One region of the Allobosea sp. 05T433 genome, then DNA from elsewhere that is predicted to be linked to it. Evidence: predicted binding sites of a transcription regulator. Region 1 holds the regulator's gene; each other region holds the start of a gene.
The links. The regulator LexA, encoded in region 1, represses DNA repair genes until DNA is damaged. The targets are predictions, from matches to a motif close to TGTTCNNNNTGTGTTCNG.

Region 1 (10,073 bases):
CGCGCGCTGGCCGGGGACAATAGTGGCCTCGCCGGAGCCCCGGGATGACGAAGCCGTTACGGTCGTCGAAATCCTGCGGGTCTTCAGTGATGCGAGCACACGCCCCTGCCTGGTTCGGACGACCGACGGCAGGCTGCATGTCCTGAAGCTCGCCGGCGCCGGGCCAGGGCCTCGTGGCCTGCTGATCGAGCTCCTTGCCCTGCGCTTCGCGAAGCTGCTCGGCGCACCGGTCCCCGATGCCAAACCACTGCTGCTGCCGCACAGCTTCCCATGGATGGTCGGCACCGACGAATTCGACGAGATGATCCAGCGCAGCTTTGGCTGGAATCTCGGCGTTGCTTTCATCCCGAACACCGCGCCGGTCGCAGCCGCGGACCTTGGCCCCGACGATGCGGCGAGTCTCCTGGCGATCGCGGAGGCGGATTGCTTCCTGCACAATGTCGACCGGCCGCGCTCGAATCCGAATCTCCTGCGCGGGGCCGGCGGTACGCTGCACGCGATCGATTTCGACGCCTGTCTCTATTTCGACAGGGCACTGGCCGGCCGCCTGCCCGCCAGCTTCGCACTTCCACGCACACATCTCCTGGCAGGTATGATGACGGCGAGCAAGGGCAAGGCACTCGATCCCGACCTGCCGATTTCCTGGCTGGCAGAAGCACCGTCGGCCTGGATCGACGCCGCGGGACGCGAGGTCCCAGTCATCGCCAACGCGCTTGCGACCTATATCCGGCACTGGAACGCCCTATGCACCGACGGGGCGCTAGAGGCTGGCGATCAGCGAGAGGCCAGCGTCGGCGAGAGCGGCGGCTGTGTCTCCCAGGCCTTGCCGCTACGACCTTCCTCATAGCCGCGCTGGAACAGGGCTTTCATGTACTCCGTATCGAATTCGGAGCGCTGATTGCCTTGAAAGCTCTTGGGAATGGCGGTGAAGGAGAAGCGCGCGTGCATTCGCTTCGCCATCTCCGAGATCGCTGCGATATTGGCGAGCGCTTGGTATTTCACCAGCGTCGAGATCGAGCGTGTGGCCAACCCCGCCACCGTCTGGGTGCTGGCCTTGTATTCCGGCTCCAGCTTGCCGTTGCGAATGACATAGAGCGAGAGACTGCGTTCCTGACCGAGATTGCGCCGGGCAGCCCCGTTGAGATCGAGCCCCGGTGGGGCAAAGAAGATCTGCGAGGTGACACCGCCGTCGACGTGAAGCTCGTCGAAGACCTTGCCGTTGCTCTCGACATTGAGGCGCACGGCCGGAAAGACCGCCGGTATGGCTGCCGAAGCAAGCAGAATATCGACAAAGAGCTTCTGCCGGTCGGGCCGCTGACTCGCGGCAATGCTGCCCACGTCCCAGATCACTGGCCGCTGAGCATCGAGATTGGTGGTCTGGACCAATAAACGGCGGCCCTTGCGGTGCTCGGCAGCGATTTCATCGAGCAATTGCTCGGTCGCATAGCGTTCGACCAGGTGGCGCAGTGGCGTCGTGTCGTAGAGGGACTCGCCAAACAGTCCGAGGACTCCCTTGCTGCGAAAGAGCTCGTTATCGCCGTAGCGCGTATAGATCTCCTCCAGGGCGCCGTCATAGTGCGAGCCGAGGAACGCAAAGGGCGCAGCGAGCGAGCCAGTACTGACCCCGGTGACGACCTCGAATTGAGGCCTGTCGCCGCGCGCGCTCCAGCCCTTCAGGAAACCCGCGCCATAGGCCCCCTCTCCGCTCCCACCTGAAATCGCAAGAAATGTTGCGGCCGCCTGGCATTTGCCACAGCCCGAAGCGGCGATCTGCCGGTATTGGATATCGACATATTTGCTTGTGGTGGGGACGACCGCATCCCCCCAGAAGCGGATCGTGCCGAATCCGGCGACCTCGGCTGTCGACAGGCCTTCCGCGGGCAGAGCTTGCGGTCGTTCCCCGGAATTGCATGCAGCCAGGCCGAGCAGCGCGGAGGCCAGCAGCACGTGCCTGATCGCCTTGGCCCGACGCAACATCGCCATGCCCCACACCCGAACGCCCCTGCAAGATTGCGCGGTCTCTTCACCGCCATCTTGTCGCCAGCGGAGCTGCGAGCGCAATCGCGATGGAGCCACGATCCGACAATAACTTGACCACTTGCCCCCCGAACGGGCATGACCACCTTGCCATCATCGCGACCGGAGATCTCGTTAGCGGCAATGCGTATCCTGCTGATCGACAATTACGACAGCTTCACCTGGAACCTTGTCCACCTGATCGGCGGGCTTGGGGCGGAGGTCGAGGTTCGCCGCAACGATGCCCTTGCCGTCGAAGAGGCGCTGGGGGGAGGGCATGACGCAATCGTATTGTCGCCAGGCCCCTGCACCCCCAACGAGGCCGGCATCTGCCTTGACCTCGTACGCCAGGGTGCCGACAGGAAGCCGATCTTTGGCGTTTGCCTCGGCCTGCAGACCATCGGTCAGGCCTTCGGTGGCGAGATCGTGCGCGCGCCGCTGCCGATGCACGGCAAGATCTCGACCATTGGCCATCACGCCCGCGGCCTCTTTCACGGCATCAACGGGCCGATCCAGGCGACGCGCTATCACTCGCTCATCGTGGCACGAGAAAGCTGCCCGACCGAACTCGAGATCGAAGCCACGACGGAAGACGGGCAAATCATGGCGCTCTCGCACCGCTCCCTGCCGGTGCATGGCGTACAGTTTCACCCCGAGAGCATCGCCTCCGAACAGGGTGCGACGATCCTGCGCAATTTCCTCGGCCTGGCGGAACGATGGTCGCAGACACAGGACCGTGCCGCCCTTTCCGAAACAGCCTGACGTCGAAGAACCCATGGACGATTTCAAACCCTTCATCGCCAAGGTGGCGACCGGCGCCTCACTCTCCCGCGAGGAGGCGCGCGATGCCTTTGACACCATCCTGTCCGGCGAGGTCACCAATGCGCAGGCGGCCGCCTTCTTGATGGCGCTGCGCGTCCGTGGCGAGACCGTCGAGGAGATCGCCGGCGCGGTCAGCGCCATGCGCGGCAAGATGCTGCCGGTAAAAGCACCGGCCGGCGCGATCGACATCGTCGGAACCGGCGGCGACGCTTCGGGCTCCTATAACGTCTCGACGCTGGCCGCGATCATCACTGCTTCCTGCGGCGTGCCGGTCGCCAAGCATGGCAATCGCGCCGCCTCGTCACGTTCCGGAGCGGCCGACGTGCTCACCGCGCTCGGCGTCAAGGTGGGGCTCGAGCCCGCGGGCACGGAGCGCTGCATCGCCGAGGCCGGCGTCGGCTTCATGTTCGCGCCGACCCATCACGCCTCGATGCGGCATGTAGCACCGGTGCGCACAGAACTCGGCACCCGCACCATCTTCAACCTGCTCGGGCCGCTCTCCAACCCGGCCGGTGTCAAGAGGCAGCTCGTCGGCGCCTTCTCAGAGACCTGGCTCGAGCCGATGGTGCGCGTGCTGTCTGCTCTGGGCTCCGACCGCATCTGGGCCGTGAACGGCTCTGACGGCCTTGACGAGATCACCACCACCGGGCCGACCCGCGTCGTCGCGCTCGAAAAGGGCAAGATCGAGAGTTTCTCGATCAGCCCGGACGATGTCGGCCTGGCCCGTGCAAAGCCCGAGGATCTGCGCGGCGGTGAACCGGCGCAGAATGCCGAGGCGCTCCGCGCGGTTCTCGACGGCAAGAAGACGCCCTTCCGCGATATCGCGGCCTTCAATGCCGCCGCCGCGCTCGTCGTGGCCGGTCAGGCCGGTGATCTGCGCGACGGCCTCACCCGCGCGACCTCGGCGATCGACAGCGGCAAGGCCAAGGCGACGCTGACCGCACTTATCGCCAGCTCGAACGCGTGAGGACGTCATGAGCGACATCCTCGCCCGCATCGAGGCCTATAAGCGCCAGGAGATCGCCGCTGCCAAGGCCGCGGTTTCCCAGGCTGAGATCGAGCAGCGCGCCCTGGCTGCCGGCCCCGTGCGTGGCTTCACGGCCGCTCTTGCCGCGAAACACGCGGCCGGCAAGCCTGCATTGATCGCTGAGATCAAGAAGGCCAGCCCGTCCAAGGGGCTGATCCGCGCCGATTTCGACCCGCCATCGCTGGCACGCGCCTATGCCGATGGCGGCGCGGCCTGCCTGTCCGTACTGACCGATGCCCCCTCTTTCCAGGGACAGCCGGAATTCCTGCAGCAGGCGCGCATGGCAAGCGGCCTGCCCGCCCTGCGCAAGGATTTCCTCTATGACCCCTATCAGGTCTTCGAGGCTCGCGCCTGGGGCGCCGACTGTATCCTGATCATCATGGCCGGCGTCGATGACGGGACAGCCCGCGCGCTGAACGAGGCGGCAAAGTCACTCGGCATCGACGTGCTGGTCGAGGTTCACAACGAAGCTGAGCTCGATCGCGCCCTCGAGCTCGACAGCCCCTTGCTCGGCATCAACAATCGCGACCTTCGCAGCTTTGCCGTCGATCTCGCCGTCACCGAGAGACTTGCACCGCGCGTCCCCGCGGACCGCATCATCGTTGGCGAGAGCGGCATCTTCAGTCATGCCGACATCGCACGGTTGCAGCGCGCCGGCGTCAACACCTTCCTCGTCGGCGAGAGCCTGATGCGGCAGGACGATGTCGCCGCTGCGACCCGTGATCTCCTGACCGGTTCTGCGCGCAGCGCAGCATGAGCAAGCTCAGCCATCTCGACGCCAGCGGCCAGGCCCATATGGTCGATGTTGGCGACAAGGAGGAGACCTCGCGCATCGCTGTCGCCGAGGGCTGTGTCGTCATGCAGCCCGGGACCCTGGCGATCGTGCGCGATGGCGACGCCAAGAAGGGCGACGTGCTTGGCACGGCGCGCCTGGCTGGAATCATGGCCGCCAAGCGCACGCATGAACTGATCCCGCTCTGTCACCCGCTGCTGATCAGCAAGATCAGCGTCGACCTCACCCTGGACGAGACATTGCCCGGGGTGCGCGTGAGCGCTGAGGTCAAGATGAAGGGACAGACCGGCGTCGAGATGGAGGCGTTGACCGCTGTCGGCGTCGCCTGCCTCACAGTTTACGACATGGTCAAGGCGGTCGACCGGGCGATGCGGATCGAAGGCATCAGGCTCGTCCACAAGTCAGGTGGAAAATCCGGCACCTTCGATCTCCCGGAAACTGCGCGATGAGCCTCACGCCCGTCCCCGTCGCCCTGAAGGCGCTAATCGACAGCGTTCCGGCACCGACACCATCAGAAACCCTGCCACTCGCACAATGCGTAGGGCGCGTGCTCGCCGCCGACCTGCAGGCGCTTCGGACCCAGCCCCCCTTTGCCAACTCCGCAATGGACGGATACGCCGTTCGCGCAGACGATATTGCGCCGGCAAATGAATTGCGTGTCATCGGCGAATCGGCTGCCGGTCGTTCCTTCTCAGGGATGGTCCGCTCCAATGAGGCTGTTCGCATCTTCACCGGTGCTCCGATTCCGGAGGGCGCCGATACGATCTTGATTCAGGAGAATGCGGACGGCGTCGGCACTGCGACGATCCGCGTGCGCGAGGGCGCCGAGCGCGGCAAGTTCGTTCGTCAGGCAGGATTGGACTTCTCCGAGGGCGAGGTGTTGCTTCTCGCCGGCAGCCGGCTCGACAGTGCGAGCCTCGGCCTCGCGGCAGCCATGGGCCACCCCATGCTCACTGTGCGTCGCAAGCCACTGGTCGCGATCCTCGCGACTGGCGACGAACTGGTCCAGCCCGGCGAGCCGGTTGGACCCGACCAGATCGTCGCGTCCAACAGTTTTGCGCTCGCCGCGCTGGTCGAGCAGGCCGGCGGCACGGCGCTCGATCTCGGGATTGCCCGCGATGATCATGCCGATCTCGCCGACAAGATTGGCCAGGCACGGAAGGCCGATGCCGATGTGCTGATCACCCTCGGAGGAGCCTCGGTAGGTGAGCACGATCTCGTCCAGGCAGCGTTGATCGGTCAAGGCATGGCGCTCGGCTTCTGGAAGATCGCCATGCGGCCGGGCAAGCCGATGATGATGGGCCGCCTCGGCCGCATGGTCGCGCTCGGCCTGCCCGGAAACCCCGTCTCGTCCATCGTTTGCGGACATCTCTTCGTCGTGCCCCTGCTCAGGACCCTCCTGGGCGTACCGGAACCGGAGCGCGATCTGAGTGAGCCTGCAATCGTCGGAAGAAATTTGCCGGCAAATGATGAGCGGCGAGACTATATGAGGTCGGAACTGACGCTCACTCCGGAAGGATGGCTGGCAACGCCCTTCGCCAAGCAGGATTCGTCGATGCTGGCCACTCTTGCCCGCGCCGACGCGCTACTCATTCGCGAATCGTTTGCTGCGCCGGCAAACAAAGGCGACAACTGCCGGATCATCCGCCTACGCTGAGCGCGCTTGCGGAACACAACGCGAACCTGTATGGTGTTCGTGCTTTGTTTCGATTCCATACAAAGAGCGCCGGCGGGAACCATGCTGACACGCAAACAGTTCGAACTGCTTCGTTTCATCCAGGAACGCCTGCGCGAGACAGGGGTGCCCCCCTCCTTCGACGAGATGAAGGACGCGCTCGATCTGCGCTCCAAGTCCGGTATCCATCGCCTGATCATGGCGCTGGAGGAGCGCGGGTTCATTCGCCGCCTTCCCAATCGAGCCCGAGCGCTGGAGATCATAAAGCTGCCCGAAGGGGCCGGCGGCCCTCAGGCGACGCGCGGACGGTTCAGCCCCTCCGTCGTCCAAGGGGGGCTTGGCAAGGTCCGGCCGATCGCACCGCCCCCGGACGAAGATGTGCGCTCCACGGTTGCGATTCCGGTCATGGGGCGGATTGCCGCCGGTACACCGATTTCCGCCATCCAGAGCCGCAGCCATACCGTGGCACTGCCTGCCGACATGCTTGGCCCCGGTGAACATTTTGCCCTCGAGGTTCGCGGCGACTCGATGGTGGAAGCCGGCATTCTCGACGGCGATACGGTGGTGATCAAGCGTCAGGACACGGCCAATACCGGGGATATCGTCGTGGCTCTGATCGATGACGAGGAAGCAACGCTGAAGCGACTGCGCAAGCGCGGCTCCTCGATCGCGCTCGAGGCTGCCAATCCCGCCTATGAGACAAGGGTGCTGGGACCGGACCGCGTCAAGATTCAGGGCCGCCTGGTCAACCTGATGCGGCGCTACTGAAGCGGCTCGTGTTCTTCGACAGCCGCCAGCGGCAAAGCCGGCGTGCTTGCAGGCCGCTCCCGCTTGCGGCTCCAGGGACGATCGACACCATCCTGCTCTGATAGATGGGCGCGCCAGCCGCCCTTGTTGCCGACAAGGGCGGTCGCGCCATCGCGCGACAATGCCCTGCGGTCGATCAGTCGTGCTGCGCACGGAGCGTTCCACGGAATCGGCGTGATGACCAGATCGGCGCGCCGACAGTCCTCGACGATGGCCAGGCGATCACGTGCAAAGGCAACGCTTCGTCCATCCTTGCTGCGGACGACACAACCCAACGTGTCGCAGGCCGCGCCTTCCCGCAGGCTGTTGTCGTCAGTCCGGCGATTATCGCCATCTGCGTTCAGCCATTGCTGCAGCACGAAGCGGCTCGGTTGCCCCGCCAGGATCATGCGACCATCGCCCCCGCGGACCAGGATGCCGGAACCATCGCGTTCGATCAGGATGTCGGGCCTGTCGGGCTTCGCTGCCACGAGCAGTCCCGCGATCAGGGGGGCGACGGCCAGGAAGCGCAGCGGTGTCGTCCAGAGCGTGATCCAGAGAAGCGCAGCGGCAAAGCATGCGAGCGCCGCGGCCCCGAATGCAGGAATGATCACCGCGGAGTGGTCGAATCCCGCAACCCAGCGCGCGGATTGCAGCACATAGTCCGAAGCGACTCCCATGAGCGCCCAAGCCGGCCAATCCAGGCCGAAGGGATAGGCGAGCACGCCGAAGACAGCGGCAGGCATGACGATCAGGGAAACGAAGGGCAAGGCGAGCGCATTGCCGAGCAGACCGAAGGGGTTGAAGGTCTGGAAGTGATAGGCACCGAACGGTGCGGTTGCGACCGTCGCCAGCACGGTCGTGACCGTGAGCCCGACCACCGCGATCCAGATCGGCCGTAGCGGCCAAGGCAGGTTCGCCGGCGCCTCGGAGTGGCCGCGATCCTCCCAGCGCTCGGCAAAGGCGATCAGCGCCGCGACAGCGCCAAAGGACATCTGGAAGCTTGGACCAAGCAGCGCGTCAGGCTCGCGCAGCAGAACGATCATCGCAGCGAGAGCCAGATTGCGCATGCTGAGCGCCGGGCGATCGACGAGAATCGCACCGAGCATGACCAATGTCATGATCAGCGAGCGCACCGTCGCGACCTCGGCTCCCGAGAAGATGCAATAAGCCGTGGCGCCGAGCATCGCGGCCAGGGCGGCGAGTTTCTTTATGGGCCAGCGCAATGCCAGCGTTTGCGATAGCGCCAGCAGGCCACGGACCAGGCCGAAGATCGTGGCGGAGGCCAGCACCATGTGAAGGCCCGAGATCGAGATGATATGATAGATTCCGGCCGCGCGGAGGTCGATATTGGTCGCCTCCGTGATGAGGCCGCGCTTGCCAGTAACCAGCGACGCCGCCATCGCGCCAGCCTGCCCTCCCCCGATCCCGGCGATGCGCTCCGTCAGGGCATTGCGCGCCCGGTCGACCGTCGCGCGTATCTGAAGCTCGAGCGGTGGCTGCAAGGGTGGTGGGGCGAGCGTGATCTTTCCGGGGATGGTCCCGACTGCACCAAGCCCTCGGAAGAAGGCGTCGCGCCCGAAGTCGTAGCCACCTGGTCGCACTGGACCGGGCGGCGGCAGGAGGCGCGCGACGGCAGCGATGTGATCGCCCGGCGAAACCGAACCACCTTTGACGTTGACCCGAACCCGCCGTGGCAGGCGTTCAGGCTCCACCCCGGCAATGCCGGTCACCAGGATCACGAGGCGCGCGCCGGCGTCGCGCGCCTCGACCGATTCGACAAAGCCGGTGAGTTGTCCCACGCGCATTCGATCGAGCATCGGTGCTGCGATCGTCGCCGTGCGCCAGGCCGCGGCACCAAAGCCGGCGAAGATGGCAGCAAGGCCGACGCAAGCGAGCATGACCGGGCGTCGGGCGCGCGACAGCGCTGCCATCGCAGCGGAGACGCCAAAGCCGGAGAGCGGGACCCAGAAGGATGGCTCGCGATCAGCCGCGAAATAGAGCAGAATGCCGGCTCCCATCAGCACCGGCAGCCAGAGAAACAGCCTTCTTCGTCCGGCCTCGATCGCGATGGCGCCCAGGAAGCGCGCGCGCCATTCGGCGAGAAACAACCGAATGGCAGCGTCCTGAAACCATATCTCGGGAATGCGGAATGGTACGGCGCGAACACGCGCGCCGCGCAGCCGGCTCGGGTCTGGCGGCGCCTCGCGCATAGGCCGTCCCTCGGTCAGCCAACCAGATGCGATCTTGCGCTTAACGTCGGCCCCATCAGCATGTTACAGGGGCGGCGTCGGTTGTCATGTCCCTTCGACGTCTTGTTCCTCTGCCGCTCTGTCGGCCTCATTTCCCGTCCTGCCGGAGCCTGCCTTTCATGAGTGATGCGGTCGTTACGCGCTTCGCGCCGTCTCCAACCGGATTCCTGCATATCGGCGGCGCGCGTACCGCGCTGTTCAACTGGCTCTATGCCCGTCGCCATGGCGGCAAGATGCTGCTGCGCATCGAGGACACCGACCGCGAACGCTCGACCGAGCCGGCCATCGCGGCGATTCTCGACGGCCTGTCCTGGCTTGGCCTCGATTGGGACGGCGAGACCGTCTACCAGTTCGCCCGTGCGGCCCGGCACCGCGAGGTCGCCGAGCAGATGCTCGCCGCCGGGAAGGCCTATTATTGCTATGCGACACCGCAGGAACTCGAGGAGATGCGCGAGAAGGCGCGCGCCGAGGGCCGTCCCATGCGCTATGACGGACGCTGGCGCGATCGCGATCCGGCAACCGCGCCGGCCGGCGTGAAGCCGGTCATCCGCCTGCGCGCGCCGCAGACCGGAGAGACGGTGGTCGAGGACGAGGTGCAGGGCCGCGTCGTCTGGCAGAACGAGAATCTCGACGACCTCGTGCTGCTGCGTTCCGACGGCAACCCGACCTATATGCTCGCTGTCGTCGTGGACGACCATGACA
Region 2 (10,073 bases), on a different contig from region 1:
GCGATCCGGCTGCCGGCTTCCGAATGATCTTCCGGCTTGCCCTTGGCGATATCGTGCAGAAACAGCGCGACATAGAGCGCCCGGCGGTTGGTGATGGTCGGGAAGATCGAGTTCGAGAGCGGATGCTCCGCCTCGAGCGCACCGGCCTCGATTTCGGAGAGAACGCCGATCGACCGGATCAGATGCTCGTCGACGGTGTAGTGGTGATACATGTTGAACTGCATCATCGCGACGACGCGCCCGAATTCGGGCACGAAGCGGCCGAGCAGCCCCGACTCGTTCATGCGGCGCAGCACCGCCTCCGGCGCGCGCCGCGACGTCAGGATATCGAGAAAGATCCGGTTCGCTTCGCGGTCGTTGCGCAAATGCGGCGTGACCAGTTTGAGGGATTGCGTCACCAGGCGGCTTGCATCGGGATGAATGGCGACGTCGTTTCGGCTGGCGATCTCATAGAGCCTGAGCAGGTTGATCGGGTCGCGCTTGAAGGCGTCGCCGTCGACGACGTTGAGCCGCTGGCTCTTCAGCGTGAAGTCGGGATGGCCGAGCGCACGCACCTGCCGCCGCTTGGTGAAGGTGCCGAGCAGGCTAGACAGGCTCGCCCGCGGCTTCTGCTGGCGCGCCTCGAGGGCGGCGCAGACGATCGCGGTCAGGTCGCCGACATCCTTCGCCACCAGGAAATAGGCCTTCATGAAGCGCTCGACCGGGGCCTGGCCGCTGCGGCCGGCATAGCCGATCGCCGTCGCTACCTGCCGCTGCAGGTCGAAGGAAAGGCGCTCCTCTGCCCGGCCTGTGATGAAATGCATCCAGCAGCGCACCCGCCAGAGGAACTCCTCCGAGCGCTGGAACATCAGCAGTTCCTTGCGGTCGAACAGCCCGGCGGTGACCAGTTCATCGGCGTCATGGACGCGGTAGGCGTATTTGGCGATCCAGAACAATGTGTTGAGGTCGCGCAGGCCGCCCTTGCCGTCCTTGACGTTGGGCTCGACGAGATAGCGCGATGATCCCGCGCGGCGCACGCGTGCTTCGCGTTCGGCAAGCTTGGCTTCGGTGAAGGCGGGCGCCGAGCCTTCGACCACCTCGGCGTCGAAGCGGTGCACCATCTCGTCGAAGAGCGCCCGGTCGCCGGTGAGGAAGCGGGCCTCGAGCAAGGCGGTGCGGATCGTCATGTCGGCGCGCGCTTCGCGGATGCAGTCGTCGACCGAGCGCACGGAATGGCCGACCTTCAGCTTCAGGTCCCAGAGGGGATAGAGCATCGCTTCGACCACGCTCTCGCCCCAGGCCGTCTGCTTGTGCGGGAACAGGAAGAGCAGGTCGACATCCGATCCTGGCGCCAGTGTACCGCGGCCATAGCCGCCGACGGCGACGACCGCGATCCGCTCGGAGGAGGACGGGTTTACGGCGGGGTAGAAGTGCTCGCTCGCCGCCACATGCAGGCAGCCGACGATGCCGTCCATCATCGCCGACAGGCGCTGGGCACAGGCGAGGCCATTGCGCTCCTCGCTCAGGATTTCCTTGGCGGAGGCGTGACCTTCCTCGAGTGTATGGCGCAGGCAGGCGACCAGTTCCTGCCGCAGATCGGCGGCCGATGCCTTGCGCATCTTGCCCGCCAGCCGGGCAACGGCGGCGGCAGGGTTCGCCAGCACCTCCGCGAGGGCAAAGTAAGGGGTATCGGCGCTGATCGACACGGACGGCATGACCTTCGGATATCGCGCAGGACGGCTTCGAACCAAGCCGCTCGTAACATGGTGACGGGATTCCCAGAAACCAGAAATTACACGCAACAGAACGTGTATTATATCATTTAACAGTCTATCTGAGTTTGTTTGACAAACAGAACGATCGGACCTAGAAAGAGGACACGCGCCGATTTGAGCCACCAGCTTGCGGGCGCGAAACAAGTGCAGCTAAAGCGTGGGGTAGGATAGGCTCGACCTCTCCCGATCCCTTCGCGTCACCGAAATGGGGATCGACAATGAACGTCATCAAGGCAGTCAGCCGCCGTCTTGTACTCGCCGGGCTTGCCATGGCCGGTGCAGGTCTGGGCGCTCTCAGCGCCAATGCCCAGGCGCCGAAGGAAATCCGCATCGATTACGCCACCTACAACCCCGTCAGCCTGGTGCTGAAGGAGCGTGGCACGCTGGAGAAGGCACTCGCTTCCGAGGGCATCACGGTGCGCTGGGTGCAATCCGCCGGATCGAACAAGGCGCTCGAATTCCTCAATGCCGGCTCGATCGATTTCGGTTCGACGGCCGGCGCTGCCGCCTTGATCGGCAAGATCAATGGCAACCCGATCAAGTCGATCTATGTCTATTCGCGGCCTGAATGGACGGCGCTGGTTACCGGGGCCAAGAGCGAGATCACGAGGGTTGCCGATCTCAAGGGCAAGCGCGTCGCCGTCACCCGCGGCACCGATCCGCATATCTTCCTGGTACGGGCACTCGCTGAGGCCAAGCTGACCGAGAAGGACGTCAAGCTCGTGCTGCTTCAGCATGCCGATGGCCGCCTCGCGCTTGAGCGCGGCGATGTCGACGCCTGGGCCGGGCTCGACCCCCTGATGGCTGCAGCCGAGGTCGAGAGCGGTGCAAAGCTGTTCCACCGGAAGGCCGAGGACAACACCTGGGGCATCCTGAATGTCCGCGAGGCCTTCGCCAACGAGCATCCGGCGCTGGTCCGCAAGGTGCTGGCCGCCTACGAGGAGGCCCGTGCCTATGCGTTGGCCAACCCGGCCGAGCTGAAGAAGGTGCTCGTCGACTATACCAAGCTCTCCGACGCGGTCATCGAGCGCCAGCTTACCCGCACCGAACTGACCCATTCCGCGATCGGGCAGGCCCAGGCCGACACCATCCTTGCTGCTGGTCTCGCACTCAAGGAGGCGGGCGTCCTGCCGGCGACGACCGACGTCAAGGCGGTGGTCGACAGCCTGCTCGACCGTCGCTTCGCTGCCGCCAATAACTGAGCCCGGACGAGCAGACACAAGCCGGAACGATGAGCACGCTGGGACTCGATACGGTTGCCGAGGGTAGGGGGCGTCCGGATGTCTTCCGGAAACCCCGCGGCCTCGGTTTGGCCGGCCTGCTGCTGCCGCTTCTTCTGGCTGCTCTCTGGGAGTTCCTGGTCGGTGCCGGCTTGGCCAATGGTCGTCTGATGCCGCCGCCGAGCGTGGTCGGCAAGACGCTCTGGCAACTCGCCGTCTCGGGCGAACTCCTGACCCATGCGTCGGCCACGCTCTGGCGTGTTGCCGCCGGCTTCGGGCTGGGAGCGGCTGTCGGCACGCTGCTCGGCGCGCTGACGGGGGCCCTGCCTCTGGCGCGCAGCGTGCTCGATCCGACCTTGCAGGCTCTGCGAGCGATTCCCTCGATTGCCTGGGTGCCGCTCTTCATCCTCTGGTTCGGCATCTTCGAAGCGTCGAAAATCGCGCTGATTGCCGTTGGCGTGTTCTTCCCCGTCTATCTCGGCGTGGCGGCGGCGATCCTCTCGATCGATCGCAAGATCATCGAGGTTGGGCGCGTCTTCCGGCTCGGCCGCTTCGCCATGGTGCGGCGGGTGCTGCTGCCGGCGATCCTGCCCGCCTGGTTCACCGCGCTGCGCTCGGGCCTCGGCCTTGGTTTCATGTTCGTGGTTGCGGCCGAGATCATGGGAGCGAGCGAGGGCCTTGGTTATCTGCTTGTGGACGGCCAGCAGCTTGGCCGTCCCGACACCATCATCGCGGCCATCATCGCCTTCGCCGTGCTCGGCAAACTGGCGGATGGCCTGCTTCTCGCCATCACGCGGCCTTTCCTCGCCTGGCAGGATCTGGGTCGCGACAAGCTCTGAAAGGCATCCTCGATGCTGAGCTTCGACAGCCTCTCCAAAACCTATGCCGACGGCACACAAGCACTGTCTGCTGTCACCACCACCGTGGCCGCCGGCGAGATCCTCGCGCTTGTCGGCGGCTCCGGTTGCGGCAAGACCACCTTACTGCGGCTCGTCGCCGGGCTGGACCAACCAAGCGCCGGCCGCGTCAGCCTCGACGGCGAGGCGATCCTGGCGCCACGCGCCGATGTCGGCGTGATCTTTCAGGAGCCGCGCCTCTTCCCCTGGCTCAGTGTCTCCGAGAATGTCTCCTTCGGCCTGTCGCATCTGACGCCCTTCGCACGCGAGGGACTGGTCGCGAATGCGCTCGTGCGTGTCGGGCTCGCCGGCTACGAGAAGCGCTGGCCGCGCGAACTGTCCGGCGGGCAGCAGCAGCGCGTCGCCATCGCGCGCGCCCTGGTGACACGGCCAAAGCTGCTTTTGATGGACGAGCCCTTCTCGGCGCTCGACGCCACGACGCGGGCAAGCCTGCACGGCCATCTGCTGGCGCTCTGGGAGGAGAGCCGGCCGACCGTCGTCATGGTCACCCATGATGTCGAGGAGGCGGTGACATTGGCAGATCGCATCATCGTCATGCAGCCGAACCCCGGCCGCATCTTCGATGAATTCGACAATCCTCTCGCCCGTCCGCGCGACAGGCTCTCTCCAGCCTTCGAGGCGAGCAAGCGCGAGGTCCTGCGCACTCTCGATCGCTCCCTCGCGAACGGAGAGCCGCATCAGCACAAGGCCGCCGAGACCGCAGGCATGTGGTGGTGAGGCGCGAGACGCCCATGCCGGGTTGGGGCTGGCCCCGCGTCGGCGACAGGCTTATCACGGCGGCACATCGCCGCTCGTCTGAAGAAGGTTGAGAACCATGGACGTCACCGCGCTTCGCGCCCTCCAGGCTCCGCTCAAGGACAAATACCGCGAGGCGCCCGACGCCGCGGTGATCACGCTGAAGGCCCGTGGCGAACTCGACGACCAGCATATCGCCTGCAAGGTCGAGACCGGCCGCGCGATCGCCCTGGCCGGGCTGCACCCGGCGACCGGCGGAACCGGTGCCGAGCTCTGCTCCGGCGACATGCTGCTTGAGGCGCTGGTCGCCTGCGCCGGCGTCACGCTGAAGGCGGTCGCGACCGCCCTTGAAATCGAACTGAAGAAGGGAACTGTCAGGGCCGAGGGCGATCTCGATTTCCGCGGCACGCTCGGCGTCGTCAAGGATGCGCCCGTCGGCTTCAAGGCGATCCGCCTGTCCTTCGATGTCGAGAGCGACGCCCCACAGGACAAGCTCGACACTCTGCTCAAGCTGACCGAGCGCTACTGCGTCGTCTTCCAGACGCTGAACGTCAAGCCGGAGCTTTCGGCCGTGCTCAACCGCGGCTGATCACTCGGCGGCCTTCAGCTCGAGCCCCTTGGCGAAGGGTAGCGACGGCTCGCTCTTCGCCGGCTCATCGAATTCGAGCGCGCCGATCTTGTCGCCGCGGCTGGTGATCTTGCCGGCCGAGGTGCGGATGCCGGCGACATCCTCCTGCGCCTGGCGAAAATGCTGGTCGAGCTTCTCGGCCCGCTCGCCGAGCCGGCGGACATCGGTCAGGAGCCTGCCAACCTCGGTCTGGATGACGCGAGCCTCCTCGCGCATGCGGGCATCGCGAATGAGCGACTGCATCAGCTGGATCGCCAGGGCGAGCAGGGACGGCGACACGACCATGACGCGGGAGCGATGGGCCTTCTGGATCACGTCGTCGAAATGCTCGTGCAGGTCGGCATAGATCGATTCGGACGGCACGAAGAGCAGGGCCATGTCCTGCGTTTCGCCGGGCACGAAATAGCGCTCGGCGATATCCTTGACGTGCTGGCCGACATCGCCGCGCACGCGCACGCCCGCTGCCTTCTTTGCCTCCTCGCCACGCGCTTCGCGCAGCATGGTGAAGCTCTCCAGCGGGAATTTGGCGTCGATGACGAGGCCGCGCCCGTCTCCTGGCAGGGTGACGAGGCAGTCCGGCCGGTTGCGGTTCGAGAGCGTCGGCTGGAACGAGAAGAAGGCGGCGGGCAGCCCGTCGCGGATGATCGCCTCCATCCGGCCCTGGCCATAGGCGCCACGTGCCTGCTTGTTGGAGAGCACGTCCTTGAGGGTCACCACTTCGCTGGTCAGGTCGGTCAGGTTCTTCTGGGCAGCGTCGATGACCGCAAGCCGTTCCTGCAGCTTGCCGAGGCTCTCCGTGGTCTGCTTGACGTTCTGCTCGAGCCCGGAGCCGACCTGCTGGCGCAGGCCGTCCATCCGCTCGGCGACGAGGCGGGCAAGGTCGGCCTGCCGCGTCGAGAGAATCTCGGCCATCGTCTGCATCCGGCCCGTCATCTCGGCTTGCATGCGGTTCATCTCGGCGACCTTGTCGTCCATCTCGCGGGCGCGTTCGGCAGCGATGACGGCCTCGATCGCTCGCCCGCGCGAACTGCGCCAGAGCGACAACGCGACGAGCACAAGCAGAAACAGGCTGCTACCGGCGAAGGCAAGGGCGGCCTCGCTCCAGGTGACCGGCCGCTCGAGCAGCGTGAAGGCAATTCCGTTCATGACGGCAGATTAGCCGATTCGCGTGCGCATGCCGAACGAAAGCGGAACGGTTTGACCACCCGCCAACAAGTGCTTATGTCCGCGGCGTCAGCAAGAAAAACCGGTTCGAGCGCCCTATGGCTATTCGCCCTCTCGTCATCCTGCCCGATTCAGTCCTGCGCCAGGTCTCGAAACCTGTCGAGGCCGTCACGCCCGAGATCAAGGCGCTCGCCGCCGACATGCTCGAGACCATGTATGACGCACCCGGCATCGGCCTGGCAGCGATCCAGATCGGCGTGCCGCTGCGCCTGCTGACGATCGACCTCGCCAAGCCGGAGGAGGAGAAGGCGCCGATGACCTTCATCAATCCGGAAATCACCTGGTCTTCCAAGGAGCTGAACATCCATGAGGAAGGCTGCCTTTCGATCCCCGAATATTACGAGGAGGTCGAGCGTCCGGCGCGGGTGAAGGTTCGCTATCTCGATCTCGACGGCAAGGTGCAGGACATCGAGGCGGACGGCCTGCTCGCCACCTGCCTTCAGCACGAGATCGACCATCTCAATGGCGTGCTCTTCATCGATCACCTGTCGCGGCTGAAGCGCGAGCGTGTCACCAAGCGTTTCGCCAAGGCGGCGCGTCGCGACAGCGCGGCCTGAATGATCCGTATCGATCAGAAAGCGGCGCTGTTCGCATGAGTTTGCGCGTCATCTTCATGGGCACACCGGATTTCGCCGTGCCGACCCTGACCGAGATCATCGGCCAGGGCCACGAGGTTGTGAGTTGCTACACCCGCGCCCCGGCGCAGGCCGGTCGTGGTCTCGATCTGAAGCCGTCCCCGGTGCATCGCGCCGCCGAGCGCTTCGGCATTCCGGTGTTCACGCCGAAGACGTTGAAGACCGACGAAGCTGCCGAGGTGATCGCCTCGCATCAGGCCGACGTCGCGGTCGTCGTCGCCTATGGCATGATCCTGCCGCAGGCGATCCTTGATCTGCCGGAACTGGGCTGCCTCAACCTGCACGCGTCGCTTCTCCCGCGCTGGCGCGGCGCTGCCCCGATCCAGCGGGCCATCATGGCGGGCGATGCCGAGAGTGGCATCTGCGTCATGAAGATGGAGGCGGGGCTGGATACCGGCCCGGTCGGCATGGTCGAGAAGCTTGCGATCGGCCCCGATATGACGGCCGGCGAACTGCATGATCGGCTGGCTTCGCTTGGCGCCGACCTGATGGTGCGCGCCCTGGCTGCGCTCGGGCGTGGCGGGCTGCAGTTCACTCCACAACCCGTCGAGGGGGTGACCTACGCTGCCAAGATCGCCAATGCCGAGGCGAAGCTGGACTGGGCGCGTCCAGCGCAGCAGGTCCATGACCTCGTGCGCGGGCTCTCGCCCTTTCCAGGCGCCTTTGCCGAGGTCGATCTCGGAAAGGGGCCGGAGAGGCTCAAGATCCTGCGTACGGCGCTGGCTGGCGGCGCTGCCGAGCCGGGCACGCTGCTGGACGGTGAGGGCACGATCGCCTGCGCCGAGGGCGCAGTGAGGTTGCTTCAGGTTCAGCGCGCCGGCCGTGCGCCCATGAGCGGGAGCGAATTCCTGCGCGGCGCGCGGCTCGATCCCGGCCATCGGATCTAGGGCGCCCGCATGATGTCGCCCAAAGTTCGGTTCCCAGTTTTCGGCATCATATTCTGATGCCCCGCTACAAGCTCGTCATCGAGTATGATGGAACGCCGTTCTCCGGCTGGCAGCGTCAGCTCAACGGTCCGTCGGTTCAACAGAGCATCGAGGAAGCGGTCGAGGCCTTTTGTGGTCATGCCGTCCGCCTGCACTGCGCCGGGCGCACCGATGCCGGCGTCCATGCGACGCATCAGGTCGCCCATGTCGTTCTGGACAAGGAGTGGCGCACCGATGTCGTGCGTGACGCGAGCAATGCCCGCCTGAAGCATCTCCCGGTCGCGGTTCTGAGCGCCGAGGCTGTGTCCGACGAATTCGATGCGCGCATCTCGGCTAGGCGCCGCTATTACATCTACCGCATGCTCGACCGACGCGCACCGCCGGCGCTCGATCGGGACCGACTCTGGCATGTCCCCTTCAGACTTGATCATGAAGCCATGGACCGCGCTGCCAAGGCGCTCGTCGGTCACCACGATTTCACGACATTTCGGGCCGCCGAATGTCAGGCGAACGGGCCTGTTCGGACGCTCGACCGGCTCGATGTGACGCGGGAGGGTTCGGAGATCGTGATTTACGCCCATGCCCGCTCCTTCCTGCATCATCAGGTCCGCTCGATGGTCGGCTGTCTGAAGATGGTGGGAGCGGGGCGCTGGCCTGAAAACAAGGTCGGCAAGGTGCTGGCCGCGCGCGACCGCTCGCAATGCGCGGCGCTTGCTCCATCCTGCGGGCTCTATCTCGCCGGCGTCGATTACTGAGCCGGGCTCAGATGCCCGCCAGGCCGAAGACGCGGATGATCGAATAGTCGGCCATCACGCTCGCCAGCAGGATTGCGGGCGCGACATGGCCTTGCGCGCCGAAGGCGGCACGCGCCACGCAATAGCGAAGGCGCAGCACGATGACCGCGAAGGCGATCGCCTGCATCGTCGCGATGGCGGGGTTCGACCAGCCGATTGCAAAGACAGTGGCGGGTACCGCCATCAGGCTGGCCGAGACGATGCCGGCCCAGTTCCAGGCGATGACGAAACTGGTCAGCCGCGGCGAATGGGCGAGGTTCGGGGCGAGGCCTATCAGCAGCGCCGGTACTGCGATGATCGCCAGGCACTGGGCGCCCAGCACGCGGGCAATGAGGGCGGGGGAATCGAACATGTTCCCGGCGTTGGACAGCCCGGCAATCTGCCGTTCGGCCGCCAGGATCGCGACCAGCGCTGGCACGGTGAGCACGAGCGCGGCAAAGGAGCGCCAGAACCCGTCGCGGCTGAGATCGAGTTCCTTCAGCGCCTCGGCGCCGTCGGTCATCAGGCGCCATGAACCGCGTAGCGAGCGCAGCACGTCATCGGCAGCAAGAGCCATGGCCGGGTACTCCGGATACGTGGCATTAGACTTTCGTCTAATGCAGTAAACGGCGTATCCGGTTTGGGGTCAAGCGCCTTGTTGCGTTGCAGCAAAGTAGCTTTCGAGCAGGCGGTGCGTGATCCGTTCCAGGCAGAGCAGGTCGGAGACCGCGACCCGTTCGTCGATCTGATGCATGGTCTGGCCGACCACGCCGAACTCGACGACCGGGCAATAGCTCTTGATGAAGCGGGCATCGGAGGTGCCGCCCGTCGTCGAGAGTGCCGGGCGCGTGCCGGTCTCGGCTTCGACCGCATCGGCGACCAGCGCGACGAACGGCCCCGGCTCGGTCAGGAAAGCGACCGCATTCGTCGGCTGAACTTCGAGCTCGTAGCGCACCTGGTTGCCGGCAGCGTCCCGCAGCCGCCGGTCGAGCTCGGCGGCGAGGCTCTCTGGCGTCCAGATATCGTTGAATCGGATGTTGAAGACAGCCTTTGCCTGGGCTGGAACGACATTCGTCGCGGGATTGCCGACATCCAGAGTGGTCACCTCGAGATTGCTCGGATCGAAATAGGCCGTTCCGGTATCGAGTGGCGTCGCATCGAGCGCTGCCAGCAGGCGCACCATGCCGCGGATCGGATTGTCTGCGAGGTGCGGATAGCCGACATGGCCCTGCTTGCCGTGAACGACCAGCCGGCCGGTCAG
Region 3 (10,073 bases), on a different contig from region 1:
TATTCCCCGGCATGGTTCACGCGCACGATCCGCTTGATCGTGAGGGCGTCGCGGGGTGAAGGGCTCTCCGGCGATATGGTCATGTGATCGCGGGAGCTCAATGACGTTAGCATCTTGGACGTTAGCATCTTGCGGCTGGGGGACGGCACGCTAAACCGGGGACATGACCCTCGCAATGCGCGCCCCTGCTGCGACTGCCGCCGATCTCCTGGACTGGTACGATCGCCACCGCCGTGTCCTGCCTTGGCGTGCCTTGCCCGGCGAGAGGGCCGAACCCTATCGCGTCTGGGTCTCAGAGATCATGCTGCAGCAGACCACGATCGCGGCGGTGAAGCCCTATTTCGAACGGTTCATGGCACGGTTCCCGACGGTTGGGGCTCTTGCCGACGCGCCGAGCGAGGAGGTCATGCAGGCCTGGGCCGGCCTCGGCTACTACTCGCGGGCTCGCAATCTGCATGCTTGCGCCAAAGCGGTCTCGGCGCTGCACGCGGGTCGCTTTCCCGATACCGAGGAAGGCCTGCGCGAACTGCCGGGCATCGGAACTTATACGGCAGGCGCTGTCGCAGCCATTGCCTTCAACCGGCCGGCGGTTGCGGTTGACGGCAATGTCGAGCGCGTCATGACCCGTCTCTTTGCAATCGAGGATGCTTTGCCGGGGGCCAAGCCCTTGATCAGGGAGCGCACCCTGGCCCTGTTGCCGTCGGAACGACCGGGCGATTACGCGCAGGCACTGATGGATCTCGGCGCCACGATCTGCACGCCGCGCTCGCCAGCCTGCGGCATTTGTCCGTGGCAGGCGCCGTGCGTCTCACGGGCGGCGGGGACACAGGAGACCTTTCCGCGGAAGGCGGCGAAGAAGACTGGGGCAACCCGCTACGGGGCTGCCTTCGTGCTGCTGCGCGAGGATGGCGCGGTTCTGCTGCGGACGCGGCCGGCCAAGGGGCTGCTTGGAGGCATGGCGGAGGTGCCGACCGGTCAATGGAGCGCGGATTACCGCCTCGCTGACGCCTTGCAGGATGCTCCGCTTCCGGCGCAGTGGCGCAGGCTGGCAACGCCCGTTCGCCATGTCTTCACCCATTTTCCGCTGGAGCTCACGGTCCTTGTCGCGCGTGCCCCGCGGGCGACGCCGGCGCCGCAAGGCTCCCGCTTCACCCCGCTGGCGCGGCTCCGTGACGAGCCGTTCCCGGCGGTCTTCCTGAAAGCGCTCGAGGCAGGGCTCGAGGCGCTCAGGCCGCTGCCATCTGCGCCCTGATCTCGCCGCGCAGTGAATCGAGCAGCGTCAGCCCTTCCGGGCGCTCGACATGCCAGAAGGTCCAGCCATTGCAGGCGGGTAACCCCTGGGCCAGCGCTCCGACCTTGTGGATCGAGCCGACAGCCGGGCCAAGCAACAGCGTGCCATCGGCCCGGATCGTCGCCTTGTGGCGGCGTTTCTCGTCGACGACACTCTCACCGGCCTTGACCAGCCCGGCCTCGACCAGGCTGAGGAAGGGCACGCGCGGTTCGCTGCGCTTCGAAGGCGCGGTGGAGAACGATTCGGGCGGCAATGGCTGGACAGCGGCGATGCGCTTGCGCGCCGCCTCGGCATAGACCGGGTCGCGTTCAAGGCCGATGAACCGCCGACCGAGAGCCTTCGCGACGGCACCCGTGGTGCCGGTGCCGAAGAACGGATCGAGGATCACGTCGCCGGGGTTGCTAGCCGAAAGCATGACGCGGGCCAGCAGGGCCTGCGGCTTTTGAGTCGGATGCACCTTGGCGCCGGACGCGTCCTTCAGACGTTCCTCGCCGGTGCAGAGCGGCAGATACCAGTCCGAGCGCATCTGCAGGTCGTCATTGCCGCCCTTCAACGCCTCGTAATGGAAGGTGTATTTCGAGCTTTCGCCGCGCGCCGCCCAGATCAGTGTTTCATGCGCGTTGGTGAAGCGCCGGCCGCGGAAGTTCGGCATCGGGTTGGCCTTGCGCCAGACGATGTCGTTCAGCATCCAGAAGCCGAGATCCTGCAGGATCGCGCCGACGCGGAAGATGTTGTGATAGGAGCCGATCACCCACATTGCGCCGTCCGGCTTCAGCACCCGCCGGCAGGCGGTCAGCCAGGCTCGCGTGAAGGCGTCATACTCGGCGAAGGAGGCGAACTTGTCCCAGTCGTCGTCGACGGCATCGACGAGGCTGTCGTCAGGCCTGCGGAGATCGCCGCCAAGCTGAAGATTGTAGGGTGGATCCGCGAAGACGAGGTCGACGCTTGCCGGAGGCAGGCGGTCGAGCGCGGCGATGCAGTCGCCGACGACGACCTGATCGAGCGGAAGATCAAATGAAAGGCTCGAAGCCTTCATCCGAGACTGCAGCGCAGGCCGTCCGGTACGCGAAACCTGAATCCGGACGGCGGCGCTGGCAGTCCCGGTACGCGAGGTACCCATGACGCCGAACCATTTACGCAACTTCAACAGTCGCGATCTTGGGGGAGTCAGGGTAAAAGCCGGGTTTCCGGGTTGAAAAAAATGCGTCTCGTTTTGGGGCTGCAGTTTTTGCCTAGTGCATTGGCAAACCAGCTGAATCCGGATCGGGTGTTAAGAAACGGCTAACGTGTCGCGGGCATCGCACAACCGCTCAGCGCCGCCAGACGCCCTTGATCGGCGCGAAGGAAAAACGGTGCTCCGGGCACGGGCCGTGGGTCTGTATCGCGGCGCGATGCGCGGCCGTGCCATATCCGGCATGCCCGGCAAAACCATAGGCCGGATAATGCGTCGCCAGGCGCGCCATCATCCGGTCGCGGGTCACCTTTGCGATGATCGATGCGGCCGCAATCGAGGCCACGCTGCCGTCGCCCTTGATGATCGCATCGCAGGGGCAGGGCAGAGTGGGAGGGTCGTTGCCATCGACCAGCACATGCCGCGGCTGGACAGGCAGACCGGCAACCGCGCGCTTCATGGCGAGCAGCGTCGCCTGCCTGATGTTGAGCGCGTCGATCTCCTGCGCTGTGACGCTGCCGATCCCGATACCGAGCGCGGCTTTGGCGATCTCCCCGAACAGCGCTTCGCGCCTTGCGGCGCTGAGTTCCTTCGAATCGGCGAGGCCAGCCGGAATCAGGCCGGGGTCGAGAATGACGGCAGCCGCCACCACTGGCCCGGCCAGCGGCCCGCGTCCGACCTCGTCGACGCCGGCCAATGGCCAGAATCCTTGCTCAATTGCGTGCGCCTCGCGGCTGAAATCGGCGGCCATGCCCGGTCCAGGAAAGAAATCGTTGCCGGGCTTATGCCGGAAGGCCGTCGTCTAGAACAGGCTGAGCTGTGCCTTTTCCTTCTCCGGCTTCAGGAAGAGGTCGCTGCGCAACCGCAACCGCGTCGCGTTGAAGCCGAGGCGTTCGGCTGCCATTTCGAAGCGCCGCCCGATCATCCAGGCATAGGGACCGGAACCGACCTGACGCTGGCCCCAGGCCGAGTCGTAATCCTTGCCGCCGCGTGTCGAGCGGATCAGCGAAACGACATGGCGCAGCTTGTCTGGATGGTGGGTCAGGAGCCAGTCCTGGACGAGATCCTTCACCTCCAGCGGCAGCCGCAGCAGCACGTAACCGGCCTCGCGCGCCCCGGCGGCCTTGGCGGCGTCGAGGATGCGCTCGATTTCCTGCTCGTTGATCGCGGGGATGATCGGCGCGACCAGCACGGTCACCGGAATGCCGGCATCCGACAACCGCTTGATCGTCTCCAGCCGCTTCGCCGGCGCGGCGGCGCGCGGCTCCATGCCGCGCGCGATCTTGGGATCGAGCGTCGTCACCGAGATCGCGACCTTGGCGAGGCCCTGCGCTGCCATCGGCGCCAGGATGTCGATGTCGCGCTGTACCAGTGCCGATTTCGTGACGATGCCGACCGGGTGGCGGAAGCGCGCCAGCACCTCCAGGATCGAGCGCATGATCCGCAGCTTCTTCTCGATCGGCTGATAGGCGTCGGTATTGGTGCCGATCGCAATGGTGCGCGGCTGGTAGGACGGTGCAGACAATTCCTTCTCGAGCAGCAGCGCGGCGTCGGGCTTGGCTGTCAACTTGCTCTCGAAATCGAGCCCAGGKGAAAGCCCGAGATAGGCATGGCTCGGCCGCGCGAAACAGTAGACGCAGCCATGTTCGCAGCCGCGATAGGGGTTGATCGAGCGGTCAAACGAAATATCCGGCGAATCATTCCGCGTGATGATCGTGCGCGCTTTCTCGATCGCGACTTCGGTCTTGAAGGCTGGTAATTCGCCGAGAGAGCCCCAGCCATCATCTTCGGCGACGCGCTGCTCGGTCTCGAAGCGTCCGCCTGGATTGATCGTTGCCCCGCGCCCGCGCCGTCGTTCCGGATCGATGCGGTGGCCGGCATAGGCGAGGGGGTCAGCCGGAGCGACACGCGCGGATGCCGACAGGGTTTCGCCGTCATGCCGCCTGAGCGGCTGGGCTGCGATCGGTCGCGAACTGGGTCTGGCTTGCTGCATGGCGCTGAGCCGTTCCTGAGAGGGCCGTAAGAATCGGCGTTTCCGTGACCATCAATGTGAACATATAGGGAACAAAATGCAAGTGGCGGGATTGCGGCATGTTGCGCTGCGTCATAATCAATGGGCCATGCTTACAGCCGTCATCAGGGCCGACGGACCGGCCAGAGCACTCGCTGCGACTTTTTCCGCGCTGATCCCGGCCGTTGCCGAAGGTTTCCTCGGCCATGCCGTGGTCGTCGATGCGGATGGTGAGGGGGAGGTGGAACGCCTCGCCGATGCGACGGGTGCGACCTATGTCAGGGCGGCCGTGCCTGAAAGCTGGCATGCCGGTGCCGCGCAGGCGCGCGGCGATTGGCTGCTTCTGTTGAGCGCCGGGGACATCCTGCAGCCAAACTGGATTCAGGCGACCGAGCGCCATCTGCTGCTGGCGCCCGACAGGCCGGCCCTGTTGCCGCTGAGCGGGGTTGCTGCGGCGCTCAAGGAGCGCGCCGCGCTGTCATTCGGCCCGCGTCGGCTGCGGGCCGGCCTTGTGGTGCCGAAGGGGCTGGTTCTGGCCGGGCGGCTGAATGCCGCGCCGCGGCGTCTCTCGGTGCGCCGGGAGCGTGCCGTATCCTGAGACGCAAGGCATCGGCCCGAAAGGTGGATCGCGGTATTCGGGGAAAGCCGACGCAACCCCAGAAGGTGAGATCGGATCGGATACGAGATCGGGTCCGATGATCTAAAGCTGGTTCGTCCGGAAGGTATCGCAGCTTTGCAGCGAGCCGGACTTGAAGCCGGTCGTGAACCAGCGTGTGCGCTGCGCCGACGAGCCGTGGGTGAAGGAATCGGGCACGGCCACGCCTTGCGAGGCTTGCTGCCGCCGGTCATCGCCGATCGCCGCCGCCGTCCGCATCGCCTCGTCGACATCGCCCTGGTCGATTCGGCCCATCGCCTGGACATTATGCGCCCAGACGCCGGCGAAGCAGTCCGCCTGCAGCTCGACCCGCACTGACAGCGCATTCGATTCGCGCTCCGAGATGCGCTGTCGCAGCTGGTTCACCTTGGGCAGGATACCGAGCAGGTTCTGGATGTGATGGCCGACCTCGTGGCCGATCACATAGGCATAGGCGAAGTCACCACCACCGCCGAGCTTGCGCTGCATCTCCTGGAAGAAGGAGAGGTCGAGATAGACCTTCTTGTCTTCGGGGCAATAGAACGGCCCCATCGCTGCCTGTGCCGTGCCGCACCCCGAGCGATCGATGCGCGAGAACAGCACGAGCTTCGGCGGTTCGTAGCGGCGGTTCGCCTGCTGCGGCAGGATCTTGGTCCAGATATCCTCGTTCTGCGCCAGCACCGCCGAAACGAAGCGACCCATTTCATCCTGCGGCGGGCCTGAGGCCGGGCGGCTCTCCTGGGTCGGAGCACTGCGCCCGACCCCGAGCATTTCGGCGCCACCGATCAGGATGCGCGGATCGATCCCGAGAGCCCAGCCGACAAGGCCAAGCACGACCATAGTTCCGATGCCGACACCGCCGCGCCCGCCGGGAAGCCCCGCGAAGCCGCCGCCGCCATTGCGCCTGTCCTCGAGATTCTGGGACTGGCGATAATCTTCCCAACGCATGGCGGAGTCCCCGTCTAGTCCCGAGCAATCTCGTGGAGAGAGGCCCGGAACTCAAGCTATTCGTCAACCGGCTCGCGCGCGGGTGGTTCCCCAGGTTCTTCCTGTTACCTCAGTGATAGCCGCTGTCGGCCCTCACCTTGCCGCGGAAGGTCCAGTAGACGAAGGCCGTGTAGAACAGGATCATCGGCAGCAGGAAGCAGACGCCGATCAGGACGAAGATATGGGAGGACGGCGCTGCGGCCACATCCCAGATCGTCAGGCTCGGGGGCACCAGATAGGGATAGTTCGAGATCGCGAGTCCCAGGAAGCAGAGCAGGAAGATCGCGATGGTGAAGGCAAAGGGTGTGAATTCGTGCTGCCCGTGCAGCCGCTTCCAGACCATATAGCCGCAGAACGCCGTCAGGACCGGGAATGGCCAGAGCAGCAGCAGGTTGGACGGCGTGAACCAGCGTTCGGCGATGCGCGGATGTGCGTAGGGCGTCCACAGCGAGACGATCACAGCGAAAGCCATCAGACCGAGCAGGAGCCATTTCGCCTGGTGGCGTGCCCTGTCCGCGACGGCACCTTCCGTCTTGAAGACGAGCCAGGTCGCGCCGAGCAGCGCGTAGCCGACGACGACGCCGACCCCGCACATCACCGAGAACGGCGTCAGCCAGTCGAAGGGGCCGCCGGCAAACTCGCGGTTGCTCACGGTGATGCCCTGGATCAAGCCACCGAGCACGAGGCCCTGAGCGAAGGCCGCAAGGGTCGAGCCGAGCCAGAAGGCAATGTCCCATTTCCTGTGATGCGGCTTGGCGACCCAGCGGAATTCGAAGGCGACCCCGCGGAAGATCAGCGCCAGCAGCATCAGGATGATCGGTGTGTAGAAGGCCGGCATGATGATGGCGTAGGCGGTCGGAAAGGCGACCCAGAGGCCGCCGCCGCCGAGCACGAGCCAGGTTTCGTTACCGTCCCAGAAGGGCGCGACCGAGTTCATCATCTGGTCGCGTTCGCCCTCGTCCCTGGTCGTCGGGAAGAGGATCGCGATGCCGAGGTCGAAACCGTCGAGCACGACATAGAGCATCACGGCAGTACCGATCAGGACGGCCCAGATGACGGGGAGATACCATTCCATCTCAGCTCTCCCCTCAATTCGCCGGCTGGATCTTGTCGTCGCCGGGATGCCCGTCGCCGAACAGCACAGAGGCGTCATCCTGCGTCGCCTTGAGCGTCCGCTGCGAAGGCTGCTCCGGTGGGTCCGTGGCGAGGAGAGCGTCGGGGCCCTTGTCGATCAACCGGTTCATCAGCAGGATCCCGGCCGCAAAGACCACGGAATAGACGCAGACGAAGAGCGCGAGCGAGATTGCGACCTGCATCGCCGTCACCGGCGAGACGGAGTCGACCGAACGCAGCACACCCGTTGCGAGCCAGGGCTGGCGCCCGACCTCGGTCACGAACCAGCCGGCGAGGATGGCGACGAAACCGAGTGGCCAGGTGTATTGCGCCAGCCAGAGCCAACGTCGTGCTTCGAACACCTTGCCACGTGACCAGAGATAGGCACCGAGCCAGCCGAAGCCGATCATCAGGAAGCCGATGCCGACCATCAGCCGGAAGGCGAAGAAGGGAATCTTGACGGGCGGCCGGTCCTGCGGCGCGAAATCATTCAGGCCGGGAAAGAGAGCGCTCATGCTGCCATGGGTCACGAGGCTGGCGAGCCCGGGAATCGCGATTTCGTAGCGGTTGATGCCGGCCTTCTCGTCGGGCCAGGCGAAGAGAACCAGAGCGCCGGGCTTCGACGAATCCCAATGCGCTTCGATCGCTGCGAGCTTCGCCGGCTGGTATTTCGCCGTGTCCTCGCCGTGCTGGTGGCCGATGATGGCCTGGATCGGAGCCGTCAGGGCGATCATCAGGATCGCCATTCGCACCATCGTCCTGGCAGGCTCGATGCTCGTCCCGGCCAGGAGATGGCGCGCTCCCGTCGCCAGCACCACGAAGGCGGTGGTCAGATAGGCCGCCGTCATCATGTGCATGAAGCGCAAGGGGAAGGTCGGATTGAAGATGATCTGCAGCCAGTCGACCGGATAGGCGATGCCGTCGCGCATCTCGTGGCCGGTCGGATACTGCATCCAGCTATTGGCCGAGAGAATCCAGAACCCCGACAAGGCCGTTCCGGCGGCGACGATCACCGCGGACAGGAAATGCAGCCAGGGCGGAACGCGCTTCCAGCCGAACAGCATGACGCCGAGGAAGGAGGCCTCGAGGAAGAAGGCGCTCAGAACCTCGTAGCCGATCAGTGGACCGATGACGTTGCCGACCACCGTCGAGAACCGGCTCCAGTTCGTGCCGAACTGGTAGGACAGCACGATGCCCGAAACGACGCCCATCGCGAAGGAGACCGCAAAGATCTTGGTCCAGAACCGGGCGAGCAGGTGAAACTTGTCGTCGCCGGTCTTCAGCCAGAGGCCGAGCAATGTCGCGATATAGGCGGAAAGCCCGATGGTGAAGGCGGGGAAGACGATGTGGAAGGAAACCGTGAAAGCAAATTGAATACGCGAAAGCAGAAAAGCGTCGATTTCCATCGCAAGGCTCCGGCCGGCACGCCGCACGAGCGGCTTGAAACGACTCTGCCCGCACAGCATCGTCGCTGCGCGGCAATTTAGTCAAATCCGAAACTGCGCGAGGGGCCGGAATGTCGCAGAGGCAGGGCTGCGTTGTCGCAGGCGAATACTTTAGCTGGCTGCGTCGAGCGCTGTCCTGAGCGCCCGCATGTCGCGCCAGGCGAGGCGTTTCTGCAGGGGCTGGCGCAACAGATAGGCGGGGTGAAGCGTGGCGAGGGCGCGGATGCGCCTTGTGCCCATATCGTACTCGGTCCACTTGCCGCGCGAGGCGAGGATGCCGGTGAAGCCGAGCAGGCCCTGGGCAGAGGGGCCGCCGATGCAGACGAGGATATCGGGATTGGCGAGTTCGATCTGCCGCTGAATGAACGGCAGGCAGATCGCGACCTCCTGCGGCGTCGGCGTGCGGTTGCCGGGCGGACGCCAGGGCAGAAGATTGGCGATGTAGACATGTTCCTGCCGGTTGAGGCCGATAGCCGCCAGCATCCGGTCGAGCAACTGGCCGGAGCGCCCGACGAAGGGCAGGCCGAGCCTGTCTTCATCGGCGCCGGGGGCCTCGCCGACGAACATCACGCGCCCCTCCGGATTGCCGTCGGCGAAGACGAGATTCTTCGCGGTCGCCTTGAGCGCGCAGCCCTCGAAGCTGGCCAGTGCCTCCTTCAATTCGTCGAGCGTCTTGGCCTGCCCGGCCAGCAGGCGCGCGCTCTGCATGGCCTCGTCGGGCGCCGTTGCGTCGGCCGCGATGACGCGCGCGGCAGGAACCGCACGCAGAGGATTGCGGCGTGCTGCAGGCTGCGTGGCGGCAGCTTCGGCGGCCTGTGCGGATTCGGCGAAATGGTCATGCGGCGTCTCGTCGAGCATCTCGGTGACGCCCATCTCGGCGTACCAGGCAATGAGTTCGACGGGATCGTGGCCAGCAGGGATCATCCCGGCGTCTTAGCACGGTCCGGCGCGGCTTCGCGACACCTGTCGGGCGGCTGTCCCGGCTCCGCGTGCTCGCCAGAGCGGTCAAACGCGGTTGCAAATTGGAACGTGGGCTCGGATAGAGGGGTTCCAATCTGGTTTCGGTTTGGCTTGAGCCAGAGAGTGTGATCGTTCATATATAAACTATCGCTGTCGAGGCGAAAGTTGTTGGCGGAGGGCAGGATGGAACTCGAGGAAGCGCAAAGCACCCCGCGCGAGAGCATGGACTATGACGTCGTCATCGTCGGCGCAGGTCCCGCTGGTCTCGCAGCCGCCATTCGCCTGAAGCAGCTCGACGAGGCCATCTCGGTGGTCGTGGTCGAGAAGGGGGCGGAGGTCGGCGCCCATATCCTCTCGGGCGCGGTTATCGATCCGATTGGTCTCGACGCGCTGTTGCCTGACTGGCGGCAGGACGAGGCACGCCCGCTGACCACGGAAGTCAGCGAGGACACCTTCTATTT

Region 2: a site for LexA is predicted at 6,432-6,449, ahead of AC1DGP_RS24570 (DNA recombination protein RmuC). Genes of this name have one in related genera too.
Region 3: a site for LexA is predicted at 4,512-4,529, ahead of AC1DGP_RS01410 (PA0069 family radical SAM protein). Genes of this name have one in related genera too.

Annotation. Positions count from the first base shown of each region.
Region 1 covers NZ_JBFTKS010000011.1:127,717-137,789, reverse strand. The annotation lists gene trpE (anthranilate synthase component I) at 1-23, shown strand, start outside; gene AC1DGP_RS17240 (HipA family kinase) at 23-847, shown strand; gene AC1DGP_RS17235 (patatin-like phospholipase family protein) at 775-1,983, opposite strand; gene AC1DGP_RS17230 (anthranilate synthase component II) at 2,161-2,778, shown strand; gene trpD (anthranilate phosphoribosyltransferase) at 2,792-3,805, shown strand; gene trpC (indole-3-glycerol phosphate synthase TrpC) at 3,813-4,622, shown strand; gene moaC (cyclic pyranopterin monophosphate synthase MoaC) at 4,619-5,107, shown strand; gene AC1DGP_RS17210 (molybdopterin molybdotransferase MoeA) at 5,104-6,315, shown strand; gene lexA (transcriptional repressor LexA) at 6,397-7,101, shown strand; gene AC1DGP_RS17200 (ComEC/Rec2 family competence protein) at 7,095-9,332, opposite strand; gene gltX (glutamate--tRNA ligase) at 9,491-10,073, shown strand, end outside.
Region 2 covers NZ_JBFTKS010000021.1:32,941-43,013, forward strand. The annotation lists gene AC1DGP_RS24545 ([protein-PII] uridylyltransferase) at 1-1,694, opposite strand, end outside; gene AC1DGP_RS24550 (aliphatic sulfonate ABC transporter substrate-binding protein) at 1,982-2,956, shown strand; gene AC1DGP_RS24555 (ABC transporter permease) at 2,986-3,813, shown strand; gene AC1DGP_RS24560 (ABC transporter ATP-binding protein) at 3,826-4,608, shown strand; gene AC1DGP_RS24565 (OsmC family protein) at 4,706-5,215, shown strand; gene AC1DGP_RS24570 (DNA recombination protein RmuC) at 5,216-6,400, opposite strand; gene AC1DGP_RS24575 (peptide deformylase) at 6,517-7,035, shown strand; gene fmt (methionyl-tRNA formyltransferase) at 7,071-8,000, shown strand; gene truA (tRNA pseudouridine(38-40) synthase TruA) at 8,057-8,794, shown strand; gene AC1DGP_RS24590 (hypothetical protein) at 8,802-9,389, opposite strand; gene dapE (succinyl-diaminopimelate desuccinylase) at 9,459-10,073, opposite strand, start outside.
Region 3 covers NZ_JBFTKS010000001.1:308,644-318,716, forward strand. The annotation lists gene AC1DGP_RS01390 (demethoxyubiquinone hydroxylase family protein) at 1-83, opposite strand, end outside; partial or broken gene mutY (A/G-specific adenine glycosylase) at 176-1,246, shown strand; gene AC1DGP_RS01400 (DNA methyltransferase) at 1,227-2,411, opposite strand; gene rnhB (ribonuclease HII) at 2,602-3,213, opposite strand; gene AC1DGP_RS01410 (PA0069 family radical SAM protein) at 3,265-4,455, opposite strand; gene AC1DGP_RS01415 (glycosyltransferase family A protein) at 4,583-5,071, shown strand; gene ypfJ (KPN_02809 family neutral zinc metallopeptidase) at 5,174-6,055, opposite strand; gene cydB (cytochrome d ubiquinol oxidase subunit II) at 6,165-7,169, opposite strand; gene AC1DGP_RS01430 (cytochrome ubiquinol oxidase subunit I) at 7,183-8,613, opposite strand; gene AC1DGP_RS01435 (uracil-DNA glycosylase) at 8,764-9,576, opposite strand; gene AC1DGP_RS01440 (electron transfer flavoprotein-ubiquinone oxidoreductase) at 9,796-10,073, shown strand, end outside.